Regions from separate parts of the Reinekea sp. genome, predicted to be linked through region 1. Evidence: predicted binding sites of a transcription regulator. Region 1 holds the regulator's gene; each other region holds the start of a gene.

Evidence for each region. Region 1 encodes sigma-54, which starts transcription at its own class of promoters, with help from an activator protein. Its sites were predicted from a motif close to TGGCACNNNNNTTGCTNT; they were not measured.
Region 2: the regulator sigma-54 is predicted to act here: its motif matches at 2,502-2,519, upstream of AC4FIC_RS01175 (ANTAR domain-containing response regulator).
Region 3: the regulator sigma-54 is predicted to act here: its motif matches at 1,673-1,690, upstream of fliE (flagellar hook-basal body complex protein FliE).
Region 4: the regulator sigma-54 is predicted to act here: its motif matches at 2,272-2,289, upstream of AC4FIC_RS05300 (ammonium transporter).

Annotation. Positions count from the first base shown of each region.
Region 1 is NZ_CEYAVF010000022.1:14,228-20,153, forward strand. It holds gene AC4FIC_RS09960 (calcium/sodium antiporter) at 1-644, shown strand, start outside; gene AC4FIC_RS09965 (KpsF/GutQ family sugar-phosphate isomerase) at 648-1,613, shown strand; gene lptC (LPS export ABC transporter periplasmic protein LptC) at 1,613-2,182, shown strand; gene lptA (lipopolysaccharide transport periplasmic protein LptA) at 2,169-2,693, shown strand; gene lptB (LPS export ABC transporter ATP-binding protein) at 2,693-3,418, shown strand; gene AC4FIC_RS09985 (RNA polymerase factor sigma-54) at 3,482-4,978, shown strand; gene hpf (ribosome hibernation-promoting factor, HPF/YfiA family) at 5,166-5,465, shown strand; gene AC4FIC_RS09995 (PTS sugar transporter subunit IIA) at 5,473-5,926, shown strand, end outside.
Region 2 is NZ_CEYAVF010000002.1:9,554-15,479, forward strand. It holds gene ubiG (bifunctional 2-polyprenyl-6-hydroxyphenol methylase/3-demethylubiquinol 3-O-methyltransferase UbiG) at 101-805, shown strand; gene AC4FIC_RS01165 (YciK family oxidoreductase) at 814-1,590, shown strand; gene AC4FIC_RS01170 (hypothetical protein) at 1,786-2,373, shown strand; gene AC4FIC_RS01175 (ANTAR domain-containing response regulator) at 2,552-3,115, shown strand; gene AC4FIC_RS01180 (ABC transporter substrate-binding protein) at 3,145-4,236, shown strand; gene AC4FIC_RS01185 (alpha-amylase family glycosyl hydrolase) at 4,262-5,926, opposite strand, start outside.
Region 3 is NZ_CEYAVF010000005.1:3,274-9,199, forward strand. It holds gene AC4FIC_RS03330 (sensor histidine kinase) at 1-146, shown strand, start outside; gene AC4FIC_RS03335 (sigma-54-dependent transcriptional regulator) at 152-1,564, shown strand; gene fliE (flagellar hook-basal body complex protein FliE) at 1,805-2,260, shown strand; gene fliF (flagellar basal-body MS-ring/collar protein FliF) at 2,297-4,069, shown strand; gene fliG (flagellar motor switch protein FliG) at 4,062-5,117, shown strand; partial or broken gene AC4FIC_RS03355 (flagellar assembly protein FliH) at 5,132-5,926, shown strand, end outside.
Region 4 is NZ_CEYAVF010000008.1:45,299-51,224, reverse strand. It holds gene trhO (oxygen-dependent tRNA uridine(34) hydroxylase TrhO) at 1-306, opposite strand, end outside; gene AC4FIC_RS05310 (alpha/beta hydrolase) at 451-1,470, opposite strand; gene AC4FIC_RS05305 (isoamylase early set domain-containing protein) at 1,759-2,067, shown strand; gene AC4FIC_RS05300 (ammonium transporter) at 2,365-3,579, shown strand; gene fliD (flagellar filament capping protein FliD) at 3,710-5,926, opposite strand, start outside.

The DNA.
Region 1 (5,926 bases):
TGCTCGGCGTTGCCATTCTCGCCGGCTTGGTATTGTTCAACTATATTATCGGCTTTATCGAGTCCCTGAGCCTTGTTCTGTGCCTGGCGGTGTTTTTGGCTTGGATCTATGTTCAGCATAAACGAGCCAATGGCAGTGACGCTGAGTTCGAAGAAGACATCCCCAGCGACATGACCAACAGCAAGGCCTTGGTGTTATTTGTGCTGGGCTTGGCCGTGCTGATTGGCAGTGCCCGCCTGCTGGTTTGGGGTGCTGTTGGTATCGCCAATCAATACGCCATCAGTGAAGCCATTATCGGTGCAACCATTATCGCCATCGGCACCAGCTTGCCTGAACTGGCAGCATCGGTGGCCAGCGCACTAAAGAAACACCATGATATAGCGATCGGCAATATCTTGGGTTCCAATATATTTAATCTCCTCGCCGTATTGGCCGTGCCGGGGCTAATTGCCCCAGGCGGTTTTGCCGCTGAGGTTTTTAACCGCGATTATTGGTTTATGTTGGCCATTAGCCTGGTCCTCTTTGCCGCTCTTTTTATCCAAGGCAAGCGTAATGCGAAACTGGGTCGCTATCTTGGCACGTTTTTTGTGGTAAGCTATGCAGTCTATGGCTACATCGTATTTCTGGCCGCAACCGCTGTGTAATATATGACCAATACCAACTTTCTCGCCATCGCAAAACGAACCTTTGCGCTGGAAATTTCGGCCTTGACCACACTGGAACAGGCCCTGGATGACCAATTTAACCAAGCCTGCTTGTTATTGCTCGGGTGTAAGGGTCGCGTTGTGGTCACGGGCATGGGTAAATCCGGCCATATCGCCCACAAGATAGCCGCCACTCTGGCCAGCACGGGCACCCCAGCATTCTTTGTCCACCCCGGTGAAGCCAGTCATGGCGACATGGGTATGATTACCGGTGCAGATGTCGTTATCGCCTTATCCAATTCGGGCGAAGTGAACGAAATCGTTTCTCTGCTGCCGCTGATCAAGCGGCTGGGTGCCGCACTTATTGGCATGTCCGGCAATAACAGCAGCAGCTTGGCCACCCTGTCCGATGTGCATCTATACTGTGGGGTCGAGCAAGAGGCTTGCCCATTGAACCTTGCGCCGACATCCTCGACCACCGCGGCCCTGGTAATGGGTGATGCCGTGGCAATTGCCCTGCTGGAGGCGCGTGGTTTCAGCGCCGAAGACTTTGCCTTTTCCCACCCTGGCGGAAGCCTAGGCCGGAAATTACTGCTCAAGGTGGAAACCATCATGCACGATGGTGATGAGATCCCGATCATTAATCCGGACGCCTCCGTTTCAGAAGCCCTAATGGTGATGACACAGAAAAGCCTCGGCATGGTCACCGTGCAGCAAGACGGGCGGTTGCTGGGCATCTTCACCGATGGCGATTTACGCCGGGTAATTGATCAAAAAATAGACTTTTCGGCGACGTCCATCTCGACCGTAATGCACCCTAAACCACACTCAATCGATGCTGACCAGCTGGCCGCCCAAGCCCTTTATATGATGGAGGAGCACAAGATTACCTCGCTGGTTGTGACCCATAAGAATATCGTCGCCGGCGTGATTCATATGCACGACATATTGAGAGCCGGCGTGGCCTAATGATGTATCGCAAGCTACTGCTTATGGTGCTGATAGGTTTGGCTGCTCTACTACTAATCTTGCTTATGTCCAGTGATGAGCGGATGACGGCTGAGGTCACAAACCAGATATCGCTGCCGGCGGATTCACCGGATATATACGTAACCGGGATGGCCCTAACGCGCTACGATAAACTGGGTTCTAAGGTTATGACCGTCGACGCGGATACCGTGTCGGTGTACAACAGCAGCGGTCAGAGCCTGTTGAGTCAACCGGTGGTGATCCTGACCGATGCTGGTCAAAAGACGTGGCATATCAGAGCCGACCAGGCCCTGGTTATGGCCAATGACGACATGGAATTCCGCCACAACGTTGTGGCAACTCAACTCAACGGTACGCCTGCGACTCGAGTCGGGAGCGAGTTTATGAGGGTTTCCGACCAGGGCCAGCTAATCAGCACCGACTTAGCGGTAACCATCGTTAAGGGCAGACAAACCGTTGATGCGGTCGGCATGGCGGTCCAACTAGATGCACCCGAACCGGTGATCAACTTACTATCGGAGGTTAATTTTGTTTATGAACCGTCGTAAAAAAACCGCCTTACTGATGTTAGTCAGTCTTTGCGCGGCAAGCTTGGCGCTAGCGACGCCGGAAGATCGCAACAAGCCCATTACCGGCAAGGCCGATACCAACACCATGGATGCCAATAGCGGTAAGACGGTCTTAATTGGCCAGGTGGTTATCACCCAGGGGGCTTTGATTATCTATGCTGACAAGGTCACCATTGAAACGGATCCAGTGTCCGATCAGCTTTCCTATTTACTCGCCGAAGGCAAGCCGGTGCGGCTCTTCGACCAGCCTGTGGCCGACGGTGAAATGGTCCAAGTACAAGGCCTGCGGGTCGAATTTTTCCCCAACGAGAATAAGATTATCACTCTGGGTCAGGCACAGGTTACTCAGGTCGGCAACAAAGCCGAGGGCGAGCGCATTATTTATTTGACCGACACCGGGGTTATGACCATAGAGTCCGAGCGCGCCATCACCGGACAGCCAGGCGGCAAGCAAGCAGAGTTGCTCATTCAGCCTGAGGCCGTGAATTAATGGCCTTACTGGAAGCAACCCATCTGGCCAAAAGCTACAAAAAACGTCCAGTTGTTCGAGATGTTAGCATCGCCGTCGAAGAGGCCCAGATCGTTGGGCTACTGGGTCCGAACGGGGCCGGTAAAACCACCTGTTTCTATATGATCGTCGGTCTAATTGCCGCCGATCATGGCGATGTGACGATCAACGGTGTTTCGGTGACCCATATGCCGATGCACGCCCGGGCGCGCCAAGGCATTGGCTATCTGCCCCAAGAGGCCTCTATTTTTCGTAAGCTGTCGGTTGCCGATAACATCCTCGCCGTCCTGCAAACCCGAAAAGACCTCTCCAAGCAACAGCAGAATGAACGGCTTGAGTCCTTATTGGCCGAGTTCAATGTCACCCACATCCGCACCAGTTTGGGCATGGCGCTATCCGGCGGCGAGCGGCGGCGGGTGGAAATAGCCCGGGCCTTAGCGATGGAACCTAAGGTGATCTTGCTGGATGAGCCCTTTGCTGGTGTCGACCCTATTTCGGTCGGTGATATCAAGGCGATCATCTATCATCTACAAAAACGCGGCATTGCCGTTTTAATTACAGATCACAATGTTCGGGAAACCCTCGATATTTGTGAAAAGGCCTATATTGTCGGCAATGGTCACATCATTGCGGAAGGTTCCGCTGAAGAAGTTCTCAGCAATCAAACTGTCCGTGAGGTATATTTAGGTGATCAGTTCCGTTTATAACATTCGAAGCGGTGGCCTTGATATTTTTAGCGTTGGAGCACATTTGGTGGGTATTGAGCAAGTATGAAGACATCCTTACAACTTAAAATGAGCCAGCAACTGACGATGACCCCGCAGTTGCAGCAGGCGATTAAGTTATTGCAACTGTCCACGCTCGACTTACAGCAGGAAATTCAGCAGGCGTTGGACACCAACCCCATGCTCGAGGTCAAGGAGGACGATGCCGATGCTCCAGAACACGCCAACACTCAGGAGCCACCCAATAATGACGACCGTCAGGTTGCTAAGACTGAGACCGATGACTCCACTCGAGAACTGACCGTTCAGGAAACCATTCCGGATGAGCTGGCAGTAGACAGCTCATGGGACGACATCTACACCCATCAACCCACTAGCCATGGGCTGCCGTCCGGCGATGATGATTATAATCTCGAAAACATCTATGGCACGACCGACTCACTACAAGATCACCTCTACTGGCAGCTGAACCTGACCCCGATGACCGATAAGGATCGGGTCATTGCTGAAACCATTTTGGAAAGTGTCGATGATGAAGGCTATTTGTCGAGCCCCGTAGCCGATATATTTGAAGGTCTGATGGTGGCCATCTCGTCCGATGATGATCCGCTCGATGAAGACGAATTCCATGCGGTATTACACCGTTTGCAACAGTTTGACCCACCGGGAGTCTGTGCGGTCAACCTAGCTGACTGCCTAGCGATCCAACTCAAGCAGCTCGCCACGGACACACCCTATTTAGCGCTGGCGATACGCATCGTCGAAAATCATATCGAGCTGTTGGGCATCAAAGACTTTGCGCAAATAATGCGCAAGGCGCGGATCAAGGAAAACGAGCTGCGCGAAGTCTTCCTACTCATACAAACACTCAATCCCCGGCCCGGCAATAGCATTGCCTCGGGCAAATCCGAGTACGTAGTACCAGATGTTATTGTCACCAAAGACATCAAAAACAATCGTTGGTTTGTTGAACTGAACCCCGATATAGCGCCGAAACTGCGGGTCAACTCCTCTTACGCCTCGATGGTCAAGCGGGCCGACAATTCATCGGATAACACCTACCTAAAGGACCACTTGCAAGAGGCTAAGTGGTTTATTAAGAGCCTGCAGAGTCGAAATGAAACGCTGCTCAAGGTCGCCACCACCATCGTTGAGCACCAACGTGGCTTCTTGGACTATGGCGATGAGGCAATGAAACCGCTGGTTCTGCACGATATCGCAGAGGTGGTGGGTATGCACGAGTCGACCATTTCGCGTGTCACCACACAAAAATACATGCACACCCCCCGTGGTATATACGAATTAAAGTACTTTTTCAGTAGCCATGTCAGCACCGATACCGGTGGCGCCTGTTCCAGCACCGCGATTCGCGCACTGATCAAAAAGTTAGTGCTCGCGGAAAATACTCGTAAACCGCTGAGTGACTCTAAAATTGCCGATTTACTCGGTGAACAGGGCATACAGGTCGCCCGACGAACCATCGCCAAGTACCGAGAGTCATTGAACATTCCACCGTCAAATGAACGTAAGAGTTTGATTTAGAGCCTAAATTTTTTAAAAAGTCCCTTGCAGTTTTGGCAATGAAGCGCAATAGTTAGAATATGAGTTACATAACGGTTTCACGATTACCGGCATCTGTTTGTCGGTGGACGGTGGCCTCATTTTCGACCACCGCCTGTGTACCAGCCCACTCTGGCTGGAAAGGTAAAAACTGCAAGAGGAGCAGCCTATGCAAGTTCATATCAGCGGCCATCACGTTGAGGTAACAGAAGCCCTCCAGAGCTACGTTTCAACTAAGCTTGAAAAGCTCCAACGACATTTTGACCAAATCGGCAACGTGCAGGTCACCCTCAGTATCGAAAAGGAGAGACAAAAAGCAGAAGGCTCGCTGAACATCAAGGGCGCCCAACTCCATGCAGACGCCGAACATGACGATTTATACGCCGCCATTGATCTAATGAATGACAAACTGGACCGTCAATTGATCAAGCACAAAGAAAAAACTGTCTCACGCAGCCACGGGTCATAACGAAAGCATGATTCCTCTGGACCAAGTATTGCGCCCCGAACGCACCTTTGTTGATGACTTCGGTGCGAGCAAAAAAAAGGTACTGCAAACCCTTGCTGAGCGCCTGTCCAAGACGCTTACTGGGGTATCGGATGTTGAGTTGTTTGACCAACTGATCGCTCGTGAACGGTTGGGCAGTACCGGTATAGGTTCAGGCGTTGCAATACCCCATTGCCGCCTTGTTGGCTTAGACAAGCCCACGGCGGCATTGGTTTTATTGACCAATCCTATTGATTTCCAAGCGATAGATGCCAAGCCAGTGGATCTCGTTTTTGCCCTGGTGGTCCCTATTGATGCTACCGATGAACATTTACAGCTGCTGGCGATGGTGGTTGAAAAGGTTAATGACCCTAAGTCTTTAGCTTTGATTCGCCAATGTCCTAGCGCGATGGCCCTATATGAGCAATTTGTAGGAGCCCCAA
Region 2 (5,926 bases), on a different contig from region 1:
GCCCCCATTCGTACTCAATGACAAATTACTGTGAACTTACCGCCTTTGTCGCCATAATGTGCGCCAAAGTTTTCCCCTTCCCCCTCTCAAGGAGTTATCGGTGCCGATCAACGTTGACCCAGCAGAACTCGCCAAATTTGAAGCCCTTGCCAGCCGTTGGTGGGATCCGGAGTCCGAATTCAAGCCGCTGCATGCGCTTAATCCGGTGCGCATGAATTACCTCGATGGGTACGTCAATGTGGCCGGCCTTAAGGTCGTCGATGTCGGTTGCGGAGGGGGGATTCTGACCGAAACGCTGGCTAAGCGCGGGGGTATCGTCACAGGTATCGACATGACCGATGCGCCGTTGAAGGTCGCGCAGCTGCATGCGCTGGATCAAGGCATAGAACAGCTAACCTATAGGCAGATAACCGCTGAACAATTGGCCACCGAAGAACCGGGCCAATACGATGTTGTCACCTGTATGGAAATGCTCGAACATGTCCCTGACCCCGCCTCGGTGATAGCCGCGGTTCACGCGCTACTCAAACCCGGTGGCTGGGCCTTTTTCTCGACCATCAACCGCAACCCAAAATCGTGGTTATTTGCTGTGGTTGGCGCTGAATATGTCTTGAAACTACTGCCCAAGGGCACCCATGAATTCAAGAAGTTTATTCGTCCGGGCGAACTGTCCAAATGGGCCCGACAAGCTGGGTTAAAAACCATCGATTTTCGTGGCCTGCGCTACAACCCACTGAACAACAGCTTTAAATTAACCGACGATGTCTCGGTTAACTATCTGATGGCCTCACGTAAACCTGAATAGGCGTTACCATGCACATACCGACACTGGCAGAGCTTCAGTCCCTGCCCCTAACCGACGCCCTGAAGGGTAAGGTGATTCTCATTACCGGTGCCGGTGACGGCTTGGGTAAGGCCGCGGCACTCGATTTTTCGGCTCAGGGTGCCGATGTGATTCTGCTCGGTCGCAATCAAGCGAAGCTCGAAGCGACCTATGATGAAATCGAAGCTCTCAACCAAAGCCGACCGATCATCTTTCCCTACGATCTGAACACCCTGATTCCCGATGTTGCGCGTGAAATGGCCTTTGCGATTGAGCAGGAATTCGGTCGACTTGATGGTCTGCTATTAAACGCCGCCGCTCTCGGCAGCAAAATGTCGATTGCTCAATATCCGGAACAGCAATGGCTGGATGTGATCAATACCAACCTCAATAGCAGTTTTTATCTCACCAAGGCAATGTTGCCACTCCTCGAGGCGTCTAGCGCAGGTCGGTTGGTCTTCACCACCTCCAGCGTTGGGCGCCAGGGTCGAGCCTACTGGGGCGCCTATGGCGTGTCTAAATTTGCCACCGAGGGGCTGATGCAGACTCTGGCCGCCGAACTGGGCGCGACCAGCGCAATACGGACCTTTGCCATCAATCCGGGTGCAACCCGAACGGCAATGCGCGCCAGCGCTTATCCGGGCGAAGATCCCGAGTCGGTGCCGACTGCGGCAGCTCATATGCCACTCTATCGATTTTTGATGTCAGACGCCGCCAGTGCCTACAACGGCCAATCAATCAATGCCCATACCTATCTGGCTGACTAAGCAGTGCGTCGCTTGCAGATCCACACTCGGGTCGGGGCGACAAACGGCGAAGGTGGTGATAAAAGCGGCAATAGCTCTCCGCCCCGCCACCAAGAACAGCGCTTAAATATATCTAAACCCTTGTTTTAATTGAATTTAATATTAATGGCACAAAAATAGCTAAGTACCCTTAAGTTCAATTAATGGTACGGTGCGATGACAGCAGGCAATTTTTCAGTACTCAATTTTAACAAGAGCGCTCAAGTGCGCACCGATGCATTGACCGCCGTGGCTGCAAGCTCAATGGTGTCGCTTACGCCGGACCAAATGAAAGATTTTCGCCTTAAATTGCTCAGACATCTGCAAAAAACCATGGAATTGGATCAGGTTATTGAGATTTTTCACCATCACCTGCAGCACCTGTTTCCGGTGTCGGGCATTGAATATACCCATGGCGATAAGTTAATCAATATCCGCTCCGGCGAGATTGCCAAGCATCGCGCCAATTACCTATTATTGATGCGCGCTGTCAACTATGGTGAAATCACCTTTAGTCGCAACAAACGCTTCACTGAAAAAGAATTGGCGTGTATCGAATCCATCATGGATCTGATTATATTTCCGGTGCACAACGCCTTAAAATATAGCGATGCCCTGCTCGCGATGCCGATCGATACGACCACCAGCACCAGCAATCGTGTCGCAGTTGCCCTGACCCATCGACGCAAGATGGCACGCGCCCGCGCTCACGAGGAGCAATTTGTCAGCGTCGTCATGGTCGACGTGGATTACTGCGAAGGCTAGACCCAACCCCTAGCCCAGTGGCGATCGCTAGCGCCCCAAGCTGGTGCGGTGGTTTCGTCGCTCGACCGCCGAGCGCACTGAGATATCACCTCGTCCCCACCCTATCGCCCTAAATGGGCATGATTTTTAGGTACAATAATTGCTCTAGTACCTATTAACTCCCTGCTATACACGCCGTATGAACATTCTATTGATCGATCAAATTGCTAACCGGGCTAAGCCTCTAGAGGCCGCGTTAACAGCGCTTGGACACCAGGTTGTCGTCCGGCCATCGGGCAAGTATACCATTTACCATATGGTGGAAACCTTCCAACCCGACGTGGTCATAGTCGAGGCCGACTCGCCCGACCGCGACACGCTGGAAGATGTCTCCGCAACATCCGATCGTTACCCGCGACCGATTATTTTTTTCGCCACCGATGAAGACGACCAAGTTATCCGCCAATCAATTCAGGCCGGGGTCAGCGCCTATATTGTCGATGGTCTGCAGCCGAGCCGCGTTAAGACCCTGCTCAATGTAGCCATAAGTCGCTTCGAGGAACACCAGCGACTCAAAGGCGAGCTGCGGAAGACTCGCAACGAACTCTCGGATCGAAAAATCATCGACAGGGCCAAAGGCCTGCTGATGAAGCACAAACAATGCGATGAAGACGCCGCCTTCAGTGCGATGCGTAAAATGGCGATGAACAAAAACGTCAGACTGGCCGAAATAGCCCAAGACGTTATCGATTTATTTAGCTGAACACTGCCGATATGGAACCTATGAACCCTATGCTTATATCCCCCACCACCAACCCAGATGCCGTCCATATAGGCTATGTGCCGCTACTTGACTGCGCGCCGTTAATTATCGCGCAAGAGGCCGGCTTCTTTGCCGCCGAAGGTCTTCAGGTCAGCCTGGAGCGCGAATCCAATTGGGCTAGCATTCGCGATAAATTATCGTTTGGCATCCTCGATGCCGCTCATATATTGGCGCCGATGGTCTTGGCCAGTCAGCTGACAGCGACCAATAACGACAGGACAAAAACCTTTAAGACCGCATTGGCGATGGGCTATAACGGCAATGCCATTACCCTATCGAGCCAGATCTACAATCGACTGACGCCTTCCGATGGCGGGTTTCGAGCCATTGCGGCGGCGCTAAAGACCCACCTCAGCCTAACCACTGGGACGTTGAGGGTGGGCACTGTACATCCGCATTCGATGCACACCTATCTGCTCCATCTGTATCTAGATAGTGCCGGCATCGATACTGCTCGGGTAACCATTAAGGTGATTCCGCCGGTCAATATGGTTAAGGCTATGCTGGAGGGCGAGGTAGACCTGTATTGTGTGGGTGAACCCTGGAATACGGCCGCCCAAATCGCCCAGGCCGGGGAGATCATTTGCTACGGCAGCGAGCTATGGGCGCACGCGCCAGAGAAGGTGTTAGGCGTTAACCGGGGTTTCGCTGAAAAACGCCCTGAGGTGCATGAGAAGTTGTTGGCGGCCATCATTCGGGCCTGTCAATGGCTGGAATGCGCCGATCATATTGCCCAGTCTGCACTCTGGATGGCCGGACCAACATATCTCAATTGCTCTTCGGATTTGCTTATCCAGGCGATGCTGAGTCAATGGCACACCCAAAGTAGCACGCATCAACGTAAGGTGTTTTACAGCAATCAGGCCAATGCCCCCTGGCCGGCCCATGCCCGATGGATATTAGAGGCCATGCAGGCCTATAACCAGGTTGACACTACCGAGCTGATCACCTCGCTCCAGGGCCTGTACGATTGGGATACCTACCAACGGGTCATGACCCGCTTAGACTTGCCGGTACCGGAGCGGGAACGCTTTCCAGGCCTGCTGCCCACCATCCTGTGACCCACTTCCGGCTAAGGTAAGGGATCTAAGCATTACTGAGCCAGAGCGATCCATAGGGGGGCAGTGACAGCGTGGCTTGATGGTCGGGAATGGCCTGCCCGGTCAGCAGATCAATCCAGGTGACGCTATCGATCAGATTGATATCGATTAGGGATAACTCGACGGTCTGGTCGCTAACATTGTTTAGGCAGAAAATGCTCTGTCGGCGATCGATACTTTGGCGCCAAATACCGAAGATATGCGGCCCCAATTGCAAGGTAAACTGAGTGGCATTGGGGTGAAAGGCCCGCTGTTGCCTGCGGATCGCTAAGATGGCAATCAAGCGGTTATATACCTGTGCGTGAGTCGACTGCGCATCGCCTAACTGCGCCTCCAATTCGCCGAGATCCCAGCGATGTCGATTGATATGCCGATTGTGCTGGGTATTTTCAAAGCGGGCATAATCGTTACGGGTACCCAACATACTGTGAATATAGATACCCGGTATACCTTCCAGCGCCAGCATGATCACGTGAGCCGCGATAAAGCGTTGCACGCCCCACTTATCGGGCCCGGCATGAGTGCCCTGCAAGGCATCGAACAACGCTATGTTGATCTCATAAGGCCGAGTTGAGCCATCATCCAGGGTGCGCATCGACACTCGGCCACCAAAACCCATCATGGTATTAATCAACCCGTTCAACTCCTTCTCGCTCAACAAGCCTTCGACAGGTCGGAGGCCGATGCCATCGTGCGAGGCCACGAAATTGAAGTAAGCGGTGCCATCTTGGCACGGCGGCATGGTCATCAGCCAACGTTTCAGATGGGTTGAATCGCCGCTGACAAGGGTGTTCACCAATAGGGGTGGCAAGGAGAAGTTATAGATACAGTGGGCTTCATTGGCATTGCCAAAGTAGGTTAGATTTTCCTGATTGGGGATGTTGGTTTCGGTAATGATCACCGCATCGTGACAGGCATGCTCGACCAGCGTGCGTAATAGGCGGATGATCTCATGCGTTTGACGCAAATTAATACAGGCGGTACCGGTCTCTTTCCATAAAAACGCGACCGCATCGAGGCGAAAAATGCGCACGCCCTGATCAAGATAGAGGCGCACGATCTTAACAAATTCAATCAGCACGTCGGGATTGGTAAAGTCCAGATCGACCTGATCAGGACTGAAGGTGCACCAGACGTGTTGCACACCCTGGACTGTCTGGGTTTCGCGCAGCAGCGGCGTTGTTCGGGGACGGACTACCTTGGTTAGATCGGTACTGGGCAGTTCGGTTCTAAAGTAGTCACGCCCGGGTGATTCGCCCTTAATGAATTGATCGAACCAGACACTGCGACTGGAGCAATGGTTAATAACCAGATCGGACATGAGCCTAAAATCAGCCGACAACCGTCGAATATCATGCCAATCGCCGAGCGCCTCATTGACCACCGAGTAATTAATAACGGAAAACCCATCGTCCGAACTGTACGGGTAAAAGGGTAAAATATGGATCGCGTTGAACGCCGCCTTTAGTGGTCCACTGACAAAGGAGTGCAGGGTTTTTAGCGGGGCCTCAGTAACGCTGTAGCCGTTCTTGCGCTCGATGCTATCACCATAGCTAATCAACACGGCGTCGCTTTCATCCCAATGGTTGGTAAAGGGTTTTGGCTCCTGCGTTACATCGTCCAGATTCATCCGGTCGATCAATTCATCCGC
Region 3 (5,926 bases), on a different contig from region 1:
TTACCACTAAGAGCCATGGCACGGGCTTGGGTGTGCCGGTATTGATCGCGACAGTCAAGGCGCATAAAGGTCAATTGAACATAAGCAGTCAATTAAATGTTGGAACCGAATTTAATGTCACTTTGCCCATATTTGTTGAGAGGTAACTGCAGTGAAAATCCTAATAGTCGAAGATGACGCCAGCTTACGGGAAGCCGTGAGCGATACCCTGACGTTACAGGACTACGCTGTGGTCTGTGCCGAATCGGGTGAGTCGGCAATTGTCGCGCTCAAAGAGCAATCTTTTGATTTTATCGTCTCCGACGTTAGCATGCCGGGCATGAGTGGCCACGATTTACTCGATTATGTGCGGCAAAACTACCCGCAAATCCCGATGTTATTGGTGACTGCCTATGCCGCGGTCGATAAGGCCGTCGATGCCATGCATAAGGGCGCTGTCGACTACCTGGTAAAGCCCTTTGCACCGGATCAGCTGATCGATTTAATTGAACAACACAGTCCACGGCTGCCCCAGTCGGGCAGTGAGCCGGTCGCCGCCGATGCCGCCAGTCAGCACGTTTTGGCCCTAGCGCGTAAGGTCGCAGTAACCGACAGCACCATTTTAATTTCCGGCGAAAGCGGCACCGGCAAAGAGGTGTTGGCACGCTATATTCATCAACACTCGGGTCGAGCCAATGGGCCCTTTATCGCCATCAATTGTGCGGCCATTCCGGAAAACATGTTGGAAGCAACGCTCTTTGGTCATGAAAAAGGGTCCTTTACCGGTGCCGTTGCCAGTCATCCGGGTAAGTTTGAACAGGCCAATGGCGGCACCATCCTGCTCGATGAGATTTCCGAGATGGATATGGGCTTACAAGCCAAGCTGCTGCGCGTGCTGCAAGAAAAAGAAGTCGAGCGCATCGGCGGTCGCAAGGTGATTGAGCTCGATGTCCGTGTCTTGGCGACGACCAACCGTTCGATGGCCGAGGAAGTCAGCTCGGGCCGGTTTCGGGAAGATCTATTTTACCGCTTGAGTGTGTTTCCCTTGCAGTGGGCGCCATTGCGCAACCGTAAGGCCGATATCCTGCCATTGGCCGAGAATCTATTGCGTAAACATGGCCAAAAAATGCATAAGCCTGGCTTAACCTTTGATGAGAGCGCCAAGGTGGTCTTGTTGGCGCATGGCTGGCCGGGTAATGTCCGAGAATTGGATAACGCCATCCAACGTGCCCTGATTCTGCAGAGTGGCCAGTGGATTAGCGGATATGACTTGGGTTTGTCGGGTGAGCATTTGATTGATTTTGAGGCCCATCGCGACGCTTTGATCGTGGCCTCAGGCTCGACCGATTCCAATGTCGATTTGCCGGCAATGGTTACATCGGCCCCGGGTAAAAATGAGGGCATCCACGCCGATATGAAACATCGTGAATTCGAACTGATTTTGAACGCTCTGCGGGTGCACAGCGGGCGTAAGAATCGCGCCGCAGACCACTTGGGTATATCATCCCGAACGTTGCGTTATAAGTTGGCACGGATGCGAGAGTTGGGTATGGATGTGGATTCTGCGATTGCCGGAATACGCTAAAATAACCTATCATTGTGGCAAGTATAAGACCTGCGGTGCAGGGGTCGGCCGGGCGCTTCCGCAGTATTAGCCGGCGCGGCACGCAAATGCTCAGAAAACGGTCATAGTTGGCCTGTGTATTGCTAAATCCTATTAGTTAGACGGGTTTGTCAATTTAGTGCCTGTATATTGTCAGCTCTTGGCAAAAGCAAAAAGATAGATTCCGAAATAGACTGAAAATTGACATAAGCTGAGGTAAGTATGGTAGATCGAGTCGATATACAGGGTGTGCTTGAGCAGATGCGTTCAATACGCAGTCAGGTTACCCCGCCAAGTGACCAAGATGCCTCTAACTCAGCCTTTGCCAAGACCATCGAGCAGATGCGTAAGCAGATCAATAATTCCAGTCAAAGCAACCAGCTGCAGCAACAGGTCGAAGCGATTGGCGGTGAGTTTTCTGGCTCGGTGACGGCCCCGACGCCGACCGGGTCGGTACCGAGTTTTGGCGATATGTTCAAATCGGCTGTCGATACGGTGAATAGCAATCAAAAAACGGCCAACGAAATGTCATCCCGCTACGAGCAGGGCGATCCCGGGGTGGATCTACCCGAGGTGATGATTGCCTTGCAAAAATCGAGTGTGTCTTTTCAAGCGATGACCCAGGTCCGTAACAAAATGATTGAAGCGTACAAAGAAATCATCAACATGCCACTCTAACGAGTCGCCTGTTAACCCTATTTAGCCGGAATCCCTATGACAGAAAATGTACCCGCGGCAGCAAACACCCAGATGAGCCCTAGCAAGGGCTCAGCGGACGACGCTCAGCTGCCCTCATCCAACTTTTCACCGGCAACCAGTGATCGCTCGGACCTGATCGATAAGGACGACATCCCTGAGAGTCGGATGCATCCCCTTGTCGCAGGGTTCAATAAATTAACTATGGCCCGACAATTCGGGTTATTGGTGGGTTTGGCCGCCAGCATCGCCTTGGGTCTGAGTGTGGTGTTGTGGTCACAAAAAGATACCTATAGACCGCTGATGAACAGTACCAACAGCTTTGACGCCCGAGGCTTGATCGAGGTGCTGCAGGCCAATAAGTTAGAATTCGACATTGATCCGGCCAGCGGCGTGATATTGGTCAAACAGACCGATCTCCACGCGGCCCGTCTAGCCGTTGCCGGAGCCGGCCTGTCCGATGATCAGACCGTGGGTTACGAGTTATTGGATGAATCTCAGCCCCTCGGTCAATCCCAGTTTATGGAAAATGCTCGCTATCTGCGTAGCTTGGAAGGCGAATTGGCGCGCACTATCGCGTCCATCAATCAGGTCAAGACGGCGCGTGTCCATCTGGCTATCCCCAAGCGATCGGTTTTTGTGCGCGATCAACGCGAACCAACCGCCTCGGTGTTCACCGAGCTGTACGCCAGTTCCGAACTGGATAAGAGTTCGGTCAAGGCGATTCGCAACCTGGTGTCGACATCCATTCCAGAGTTGTCTGCCGCCAACGTGTCCATTGTTGATCAGCGCGGCCGGCTGCTCAGTGATGACGAAGAGAATCGCGAAGAAGAGCTGACCAATCGTCAGTTTGATTACCAGCGTAAGGTTGAAGACAATCTGTTGGCGCGGGTGAACTCAATTCTAGGCCCGATCATTGGCTCTGATAAATTTCAGGCGGAAGTCACCGCCGATATCGATTTCACCAAAGTTGAGCAATCCGAAGAGCTGTTCAACCCCGATTTGATTGCGATTCGCAGCGAACAGACGGTCAATGAGCAAATGGCGAGCGCTACTCAGGGCGGGATTCCGGGCGCGTTGACGAACCAGCCACCAACCGATGCGACCGCGCCGGAAACCCTACCCGACGGCACTGCTGCGAACACCACCCCGATATCAACGCGCGATGAAGCGACCCGTAACTATGAGGTTGACCGGACCCTGAGCTTCACCCAGTTTCAGCAAGGTCGAGTGCGCCGTCTGACCGTTGCAGTAGTGGTCGATGATCTGAGTATTTTGGATCCAGATACCGGTGAATTTGTCGAAAAGGAGTGGGACGACGCAGCGATTCTGCGACTGAGAACCCTGGTGCAAGATGCCGTTGGTTATGATGTGTCGCGGGGCGACAGTATTAACGTGATCAACTCAACCTTTAGGGAGATAGCAGAAGTCGAGGTCTTAACCGCCTTTTATGAGCAGCCCTGGTTTTGGGTCATTGTAAAGCAGGTCTTGGCCGGCATATTTGTCCTTATTCTGTTATTTGGTCTATTACGACCGGCGATACGCAACCTGCTCGCCAAGGGTACCGATGAGCAGGACGAGAGTGCTGAAGACGCTGCGCTCGCCAATCTCGATGTAGACGAATACCTTATTGCGGACGACCGAGTCAGTTTGAATTCGATTGATGATTTCTCCTTGATGGGCCCCTCTGAAAGTTTTGAGCGGCAGTTAGAAGTCTTGCGCGGCTTGATCGCGGAAGACCCCGCCCGTGTGGCCCTAGTGCTTCAACAATGGATAACGAGTGATGACTGAAAACGCTAAGTTACCGGCCACCACGGGTGGCGACGATTATAAGAAATCGTTGGTTGGCCTGCCCAAGGCGACCCGAGCCGCCATGTTGCTGATGAGCGTCGGTGAGCAAGATGCCGCCGAAGTTCTTAAGCATATGGGGCATAAAGAAGTTCAACAGGTCGGCACCTCCATGTCGGTGATGCCCAATGTTCGCCAAGAGCAGATTGAGGGCGTGGTGAAGTTGTTCCTAGAAGAGGTCAGTGGCCAAAGCAGCATGGGCGCCGGTGCCGATGAGTATATTCGTAATATGCTCAACAGGGCCTTAGGCGAAGACAAGGCGGGGGCTCTGATCGATCGTATTACCATGGGCGGCAGTACCTCCGGTTTGGACACCCTGAAATGGATGGAGCCGAGGGCCGTAGCCGAAATCATCCGCAATGAGCACCCCCAGATACAAACTATCGTCTTGGCCTATCTGGATCCGGATCAGGCGGGCGATATTCTGGCGCATTTCACAGACAAGGTTCGCCTCGATATTGTTATGCGTGTGGCCGCATTGGAAAGTGTGCAGCCGGCCGCCTTGCAAGAATTAAATGCAATCTTGGAAAAGCAGTTCTCTGGTTCCGCCGGCGGCCAAGCTCAAGCTTTGGGTGGTGTGAAAACAGCTGCCGAAATCATGAACTTCCTCGAATCGAGCATTGAGGCTGAAATCATGGGTGGCATTAAGGATGTCGATGACGATCTGGCGACCCAGATTACCGATCTGATGTTTGTCTTTGCCGACCTCGTTGATGTTGATGACCGTGGCATCCAGGCACTCTTGCGTGAAGTCAGTACCGATTCCTTAAAGCTTGCCTTACGTGGCGCGGACGATGATTTGTCTGAGAAGTTGCTCGGTAACCTGTCCAAACGGGCCGCTGATATTCTTAAGGATGATATGGAGGCCATGGGGCCTGTTAAGATTTCAGAGGTCGAACAGGCTCAGAAAGAGATTTTGGGTATTGCCAAACGAATGTCGGAAGCCGGCGAAATAATGTTGGGTGGTGCCGGTGCTGAAGCCATGTTGTAACAAGGGGGACGTCTATGTCTTCTGATAGTAAGCCAATATTACGTCGTAAAGATGTCATCAGCGCGGCCAACTTGCCCCTGGTGAAATGGGACAAAAATGGTCTCGTGGTCGATGGTGCGCCTAAAGCGAAGGCCAGCGCCGAGGTCGTTGAAAGCGTCGACGAAGTGGCGCATGAAACGATAAAGGCACCGACCGTAAAGGAACTGGAGTCGATTCGTGAGGATGCCTATAACGAAGGCTTCGAGCAGGGATTTGAAAGTGGCATGACGCAGGGTCATTCAGCAGGCCAAACCGAAGGCCACGCCGAAGGCCTAATTGCGGGCCAAGAAAAAGGTACCGAGCAGGGTCTTGCCGCCGGAACCGCCAAGGGCGAACTGGCCGAGGCAAAGAAAAACAAAGAAAAGCTAGCGGTGTTTGAAGCACTAACAGCCGCCTTTAAGGCGCAAATGCCGCATGAACAGGCCGAGTTGGAGCAGGCCCTGTTATCACTGTCGATTCGTATTGCGCGCCAGATAATACGCGACGAGTTGCGCGCGGAGCCCAGCCATATCGCCGCGGTGGTGCATGCTGCGGTGCAGAGCTTGCCCAACCCAGATGAGAAGTTGACGCTATCGGTCAATCCGAGTGAATTGGAGTTTGTCACCTCGTTTGCCGAGAAGCACTGGCAACTGGAGGGCGACGTCAAGGTCAGTGTCGGCGGCTGTAAAATTAAAACTCAATACAGCTACGTCGACTATACCTTGGAACACCGTTTTGATGCCGCCGTTAGACATCTGATGACCCAATTAGGCGAGGACAGTGCGAAAGCA
Region 4 (5,926 bases), on a different contig from region 1:
ATTATCGACGCCCATGGTGACGATTTCGTTTTTAATCTTCACCTTGGTGCGGTAAAAGGGTTGTTCCTGATGGAAGGATTCCTTGGTGCGGATAGCGGCGAAGGCCGGTTGCGCTTGGAACCAGGCGTACAGTGCATCGATCGAGGCGCGGGCGCCGGAGACGGTGCCGTTAATACCCTCTGTGGCCAAAATCAGCGTACCGCGGATCTGATGGGCTTCAAGAAAGGCTAAGAGCGGCTCGCGCAGGCTCTCGGGTTGGTCCAGATGGACGAAATGGTAGAGCGCACTGACTACAAATTTATTCATCGTTACCTCAGCAAACTGCATCGTAAATGCAGGGCTACCGATCGGAACACCCGATCGGATCAATTCAGAGCGCGGATTTTACCAGATGATCAAGTCACTGCAATGGCTGATTTAGCCCGCGGCCGAGCGCGCGCCACCGCATGCTCAGAGCTTGGCCGGCAGAGCCTTAATAAAGTTGAGGATATCGGCGCTGACCCGCTCGGTGCTGTCGGGGCGCACGATCGCGCCGGTGAGCACATGATTGTTGTCCCCCGCCATCGGCGCTGGGCAGATGCGATGCTTGATCGGTGACCCCCACCGGCGCATCAGCGCATCGGTGTGGCGAGCCTTGACCACCTGATCGAAATCGGAATAGATAAACAGCGTCGGCACCTCGATCTGCTCCACCGGTGAGTCACGCACCGCCTTCACCAGAGCCGCGACCTGATGCAGGGCGAGGGTCGGATAGCGGTAGGTCCAGTACTTTTTACCGCCCTCATTGGTCGGCTCCCAGCCGTACTCGCGACCGGCCACTAAGAACACCCAGTGCTGCGCCCAAGGCCATAGAAACAACGGAATAGCCCAATGTTTGGGTTGGAAGTTCGGTGATATCATCACCAGCGCCGCCAGATGAGGCATAACCGAGGACTGCTGCGCCAACCAGGTCGCCAGGGTTGCACCGGTCGAGGTAGCGATAACGATCACCCGTTCACCGAGCTGATGCGCCACCTGCCAGGCCTCCATCAGATCGAACAGCCAATCGTTGGCCTTGGCCCGGCCTAAGGCCGCACCAGCGGGACTATCGATACCGTGCCCGGTCAAACGCAGACCATAATAGTTAGCGTGCAGAGCTTGGGCGACCTGTTCCGGCACGGGGCTGATTTCTTGCCGAGACGCCGAGAAACCGTGAATATAGAGCACACAGAGCGCGGTGCGTTTTGGGCGTGATTCGGCCGAGAAGATAATCTTTTTTTCAGCGCCGTCGATGATCTGCTCGATCGCCGCCTCGTGTTGGATCAGGGTCGTGCGTAACGCCTTTAGATCGGCACTGGTCAGCTGCGCGGGTGGCTTCGGACTTTGGATCCGACTCTTGTGGGGCTGCCAAAACAAGCGGACCGACGTCCGCGGACCGAGTAAAAACAGCCCCACCAGGGCACCGACTAGAATCCATATCAACACGAGCATTCCCCCTCTCTGCAAATGACCCCAAGGGTCCCTATAAATTTTAGCGGGTTGGCGGATGTATGCCATCCCATCGGTCTGTCTGCGGACCTTTATCCGCCCTGAATGAGCCCTGGATGAGCCGGAAAGCATAGCAGAGCGACCGAGTAGATGCATCGCCCACACAAATGGCTCAGATAGACTAGACTCAAGAGGATTTAACCTCTGTGCCCTCTCCGGCGCGGACATTCACGCGCCCGGCAGGCACAACGCGGCGCACCCCGACAATTAAGTGTCACTTTGGAGTAGCCCATGGCAGTCAAGAAAAAGTATCTTAAATCCAAGCCGATCTGCAAATGCACCTTTAGCCTACCCAAGGCCGCGGCCCCCAATGCGGACCGGGTCACCCTGGTGGGCGACTTCAATAACTGGGCCGAAACGACGCTGGAATTGAAGCAACTGAAGTCCGGCGAATTTCGGGTCGACCTGGATTTGCCGATCGGCCAACAATACCAATATCGTTATCTGATCGACGGCACCTGCTGGGCTAATGATTGGGCCGCCGATGACTATGTACGCGTGCCGGAATACGGCACCGACAATTCGGTGCTCAGTCTCTAGCGTGCGGCCGACTTCGCATTTGCAATCGCTTTTGCAATTGCATTCGCATTCGCACCAATATGAAGCATTATCGCCTTTGACGCACCCATTGAAGGCGCCTTAGAGCACGCCGCCAAGGCCATTGCACCCTTGGGTCGCCCATTAGCCGCCCCGACCGCGCGGCTGCACCACGAATACGCACAAACCCCACCATTTTGAACCATTCGGCACAGATTTCGCATAGTCTCTAAACAGAAACCCCTTTTTAAACAAAAACAGCACCACCAAGGTGCGTAACCTGCTCGCAGAGAGGCTCTTTTGGACATACTAAACAGTGCAGTCGAAAACCTGGTCAATGGTACCAACACCCTATTTATCTTGCTTGGCGCCATTATGGTGCTCTTTATGCACGCCGGCTTTGCCTTCTTAGAGGTCGGTACCGTCCGGCATAAGAATCAGGTCAATGCCCTGGTAAAGATCATCACCGACTTCGGCATTTCAACCATCGCCTACTTTTTTATCGGTTACTGGGTGGCCTACGGTTCGAGCTTTTTTTCCAGCGCCAGCGAGTTGACCGCGAACAACGGCTACGATCTGGTTAAGTTTTTCTTTCTGCTCACCTTTGCAGCGGCCATTCCGGCCATCGTATCGGGCGGCATTGCGGAACGCGCGCGCTTCAACCCCTTCTTGGTGGCCTCGTTCTTTATTGTTGCGCTGGTCTATCCCTTCTTTGAAGGCCTGATCTGGAACGGCAACTTCGGTTATCAAGCTTGGTTGGCCGATACCTTTGGCGCACCCTTCCACGACTTTGCCGGCTCCATTGTGGTGCACGCGGTCGGCGGTTGGATTGCCTTTGCCGCCATCTATGTGCTCGGCTCACGCTATGGCCGCTTTCGTAATGGTCGCCTAGTCGCCTTTGCGCCCTCGAACATTCCTTTTTTAGCGCTCGGCGCCTGGATCCTCACGGTGGGTTGGTTTGGCTTTAACGTGATGTCGGCGCAGACGATCGAGGCGATTTCAGGTCTGGTCGCGGTGAACAGCTTGATGGCCATGGTCGGGGGCACTTTGTTGGCCCTGGTGGTCGGTAAAAACGATCCGGGCTTTATTCACAACGGGCCCTTAGCGGGTCTGGTGGCGGTCTGTGCCGGCTCCGATCTGATGCATCCGATCGGCGCATTGATCACCGGCGCCATTGCCGGCGGACTCTTTGTCTATATCTTCACCTGGGCGCAGAACAACCTGACAAAGTTCGATGATGTGCTCGGTGTCTGGCCCCTGCACGGCTTGTGTGGCCTATGGGGTGGCATAGCCGCCGGTATCTTCGGTCTGGAGAGCTTGGGTGGTTTGGGCGGCGTTAGCTTTATGGCGCAACTGATCGGTTCCTTAGCCGGCATTGCCGTGGCACTGATTGGCGGCTTTATCGTCTACGGCCTGGTCAATAAGATATCGCCGCTGCGCTTGTCTCAGGAAGAAGAATATAACGGGGCCGATCTGTCGATCCACAAGATCGGTGCGACCTCGATGGACGATTAGGCCCACGCCTGATTGCCCGCCGCGCACGCCACCTTCGGCGGCGTGGCTGGCCTAACAATGGGTCTAGCAGCGGAACTCCTGAACGGAGAGCGCGACAGGCGTCCCGCCACTGGGGCAATCATCATTGGCGTTAGTCGTTCGAACCGTTCATGGCATCAAATTGCTGGGTCAGGAAGTCAGAGACGTTATTGAGTCGACTGATCAGCTTATCGTTGAACAGAAACTGTGATCGTAAACGAGCTTCATAGACGGACACCCGCTCATCGACGGCGGTACGTGCAACAACTATTTCTGCTTGGTCCTCTACCAGTTTGGCTTCCTTAACCGTGAGCAAGCCCTTACTCAATAGGATACTGTTAAACAGATCGTCCAATTTTGACATCGCGCCCTGCACATAGGTCACCGTTCCGCGCTCACCCGTGCGCGTGCCACCGATACTTAACATTAGGCCTGCGGCTGCATCCAGACTCCCGGCAACATCGTTACCGGAAACGCCGGTCGTACTGGTCGTAAGGCCAAAGATATTAATGCCTCCGGTGGTAATGTCACTCACCTTTGCGGTGGAACTGGCGCCGGTACTGGTTGAAAAAATACCAAAGGTGTTGGTCGTCTCATCATACTGTACGTCAACGCCTCGACTTGCGGCAGACAACAGGGTGTCGGCATTAATCTGAGTTTTCAGTTCCGCGGCCAGGGCGTCGCCAGTGGCATAGGCGCCGCTAGTCAGGGTGATGGTTCCCGACTCGGTGCCGTCTATCAACACCTTCAGCGTATTATTTGTGCCATCGATCACTTCCGCTACCGAGAAATCGGCTGCGAGGCCGCCGAGTATATAACCATTTGTCGCCGCGGCATTGCCGTTGGCGGCGGTCAGGTACTGCCCTACCCCCGTTGCGGTGAGGCCATTGATAGAGCCTTCAACATCCTGACCTGTGTTCGTTTCAGTCCCGCTTTGATTGACAGCAGACAAGCCCAGTTGAACGGTTGAGGCGAGCGAGAGATTCGACAGGGTCACGTCTGTGCTGTTGTCGAAGGCAATAATAAAACTGCCCTTGCCGGTAGCGTCCTGGACAAAGGTTACGGTGCTAAGCGAGTCAAAACCGCTATACGTGCCTTTGTCGAGGCCAAAGCTGTCTAAACCATTGATAATTTGCGCCCCGGCCGTGATGCCCAGATAGGTCGCCGCGTTGGTATCGGCCGAGCTAATCTGGATCGACGCGTCCGCACCAAAGGTGGTTTCGGTCGGCAGGCCGTTTTTACTGACCGTCTCGAAATACACCTGGTTTGAGGTGTTCAGCCGTGCGACCACATCGCCCGCGGCAAATTCGCCACCGCCCCCGGCTGCGGTGAGCGCGGTGTCGAGCGCTTCTTGGATCATGGCCAGATTGCTGACGCCATTATTGGTGCCGGTCGTGCCATCGCCATTAATCGTCATAGCGATGGCAATGCCGTCGACCAACAGGCTCACAGTTGCCGGGTTCGAGCTGAAGTCTTTACCGGTCGATAAAGCGACGCCGTCAATGGGAGTGCCGGCGGCGGTGCTCGAACCGATGCCATCGCTGGTAATTGCCAAACTTTGCCCAGAACCGGTGGCGGCCGTCGTCAGAACCAGGCCGTTACTGTCCAAGCTGGCGGTCACCAGCCCATTCAAGGAGGTTCCACCGGAACCGGTAGTGCTGTCGATACCAGCCTGAATGGCCTGCAAATTGGTTAGGCTGGTATCGGCACTGTCTACGGTGACGAGATAGTCTTCACCATTCAAGGTAAAGCCAAACTGCGCCTCATCGGAGCTAAAGTCGATGGCGGCGGCCAGGCTGCGGGAACCCTTTTCAGTAGCCGCGCCCTGGGCACCTGCTGCTATATTGGCGTCGGCGTTAATTTTAGCCTGGATGGCGGTGGCCAGATCGGCGCCGGTTTGATAGGTCGCATCGGGAATAACAATGCTCGACGCTGCGGTCACACTGCCTTGCCGATTGCTATAGGCCAAGTCAAAGCTGGCACCGGCGATGGCCACACCTGATGTGCCCACGCCATCGGCGATACCCAAATAATTGAGGTTGGTTACACTGCTGGCGGAGATGGTCAAGGTCTCGCTGCCGCTGGCGGGGCTGGTGCGCATCACCAGGCGATCACTGCTGTTAAATTCAGCTGTCACTAAACCAGGACTGAAGGCGTTGTTCAGTTGCCCTTGAATATAGGTTAGGACGTCGCTGCGGTCTCGCTCGGTCACTACATTGCCACTGGTGTCATAGACATCGGACCAATCTTGATTGAGAGTGATGGCTTTCGCCGTGTTATCGAAGCCACTGCCGGTGCCGGTCAGGGTTATGGTAAAGCTGGCCGGATT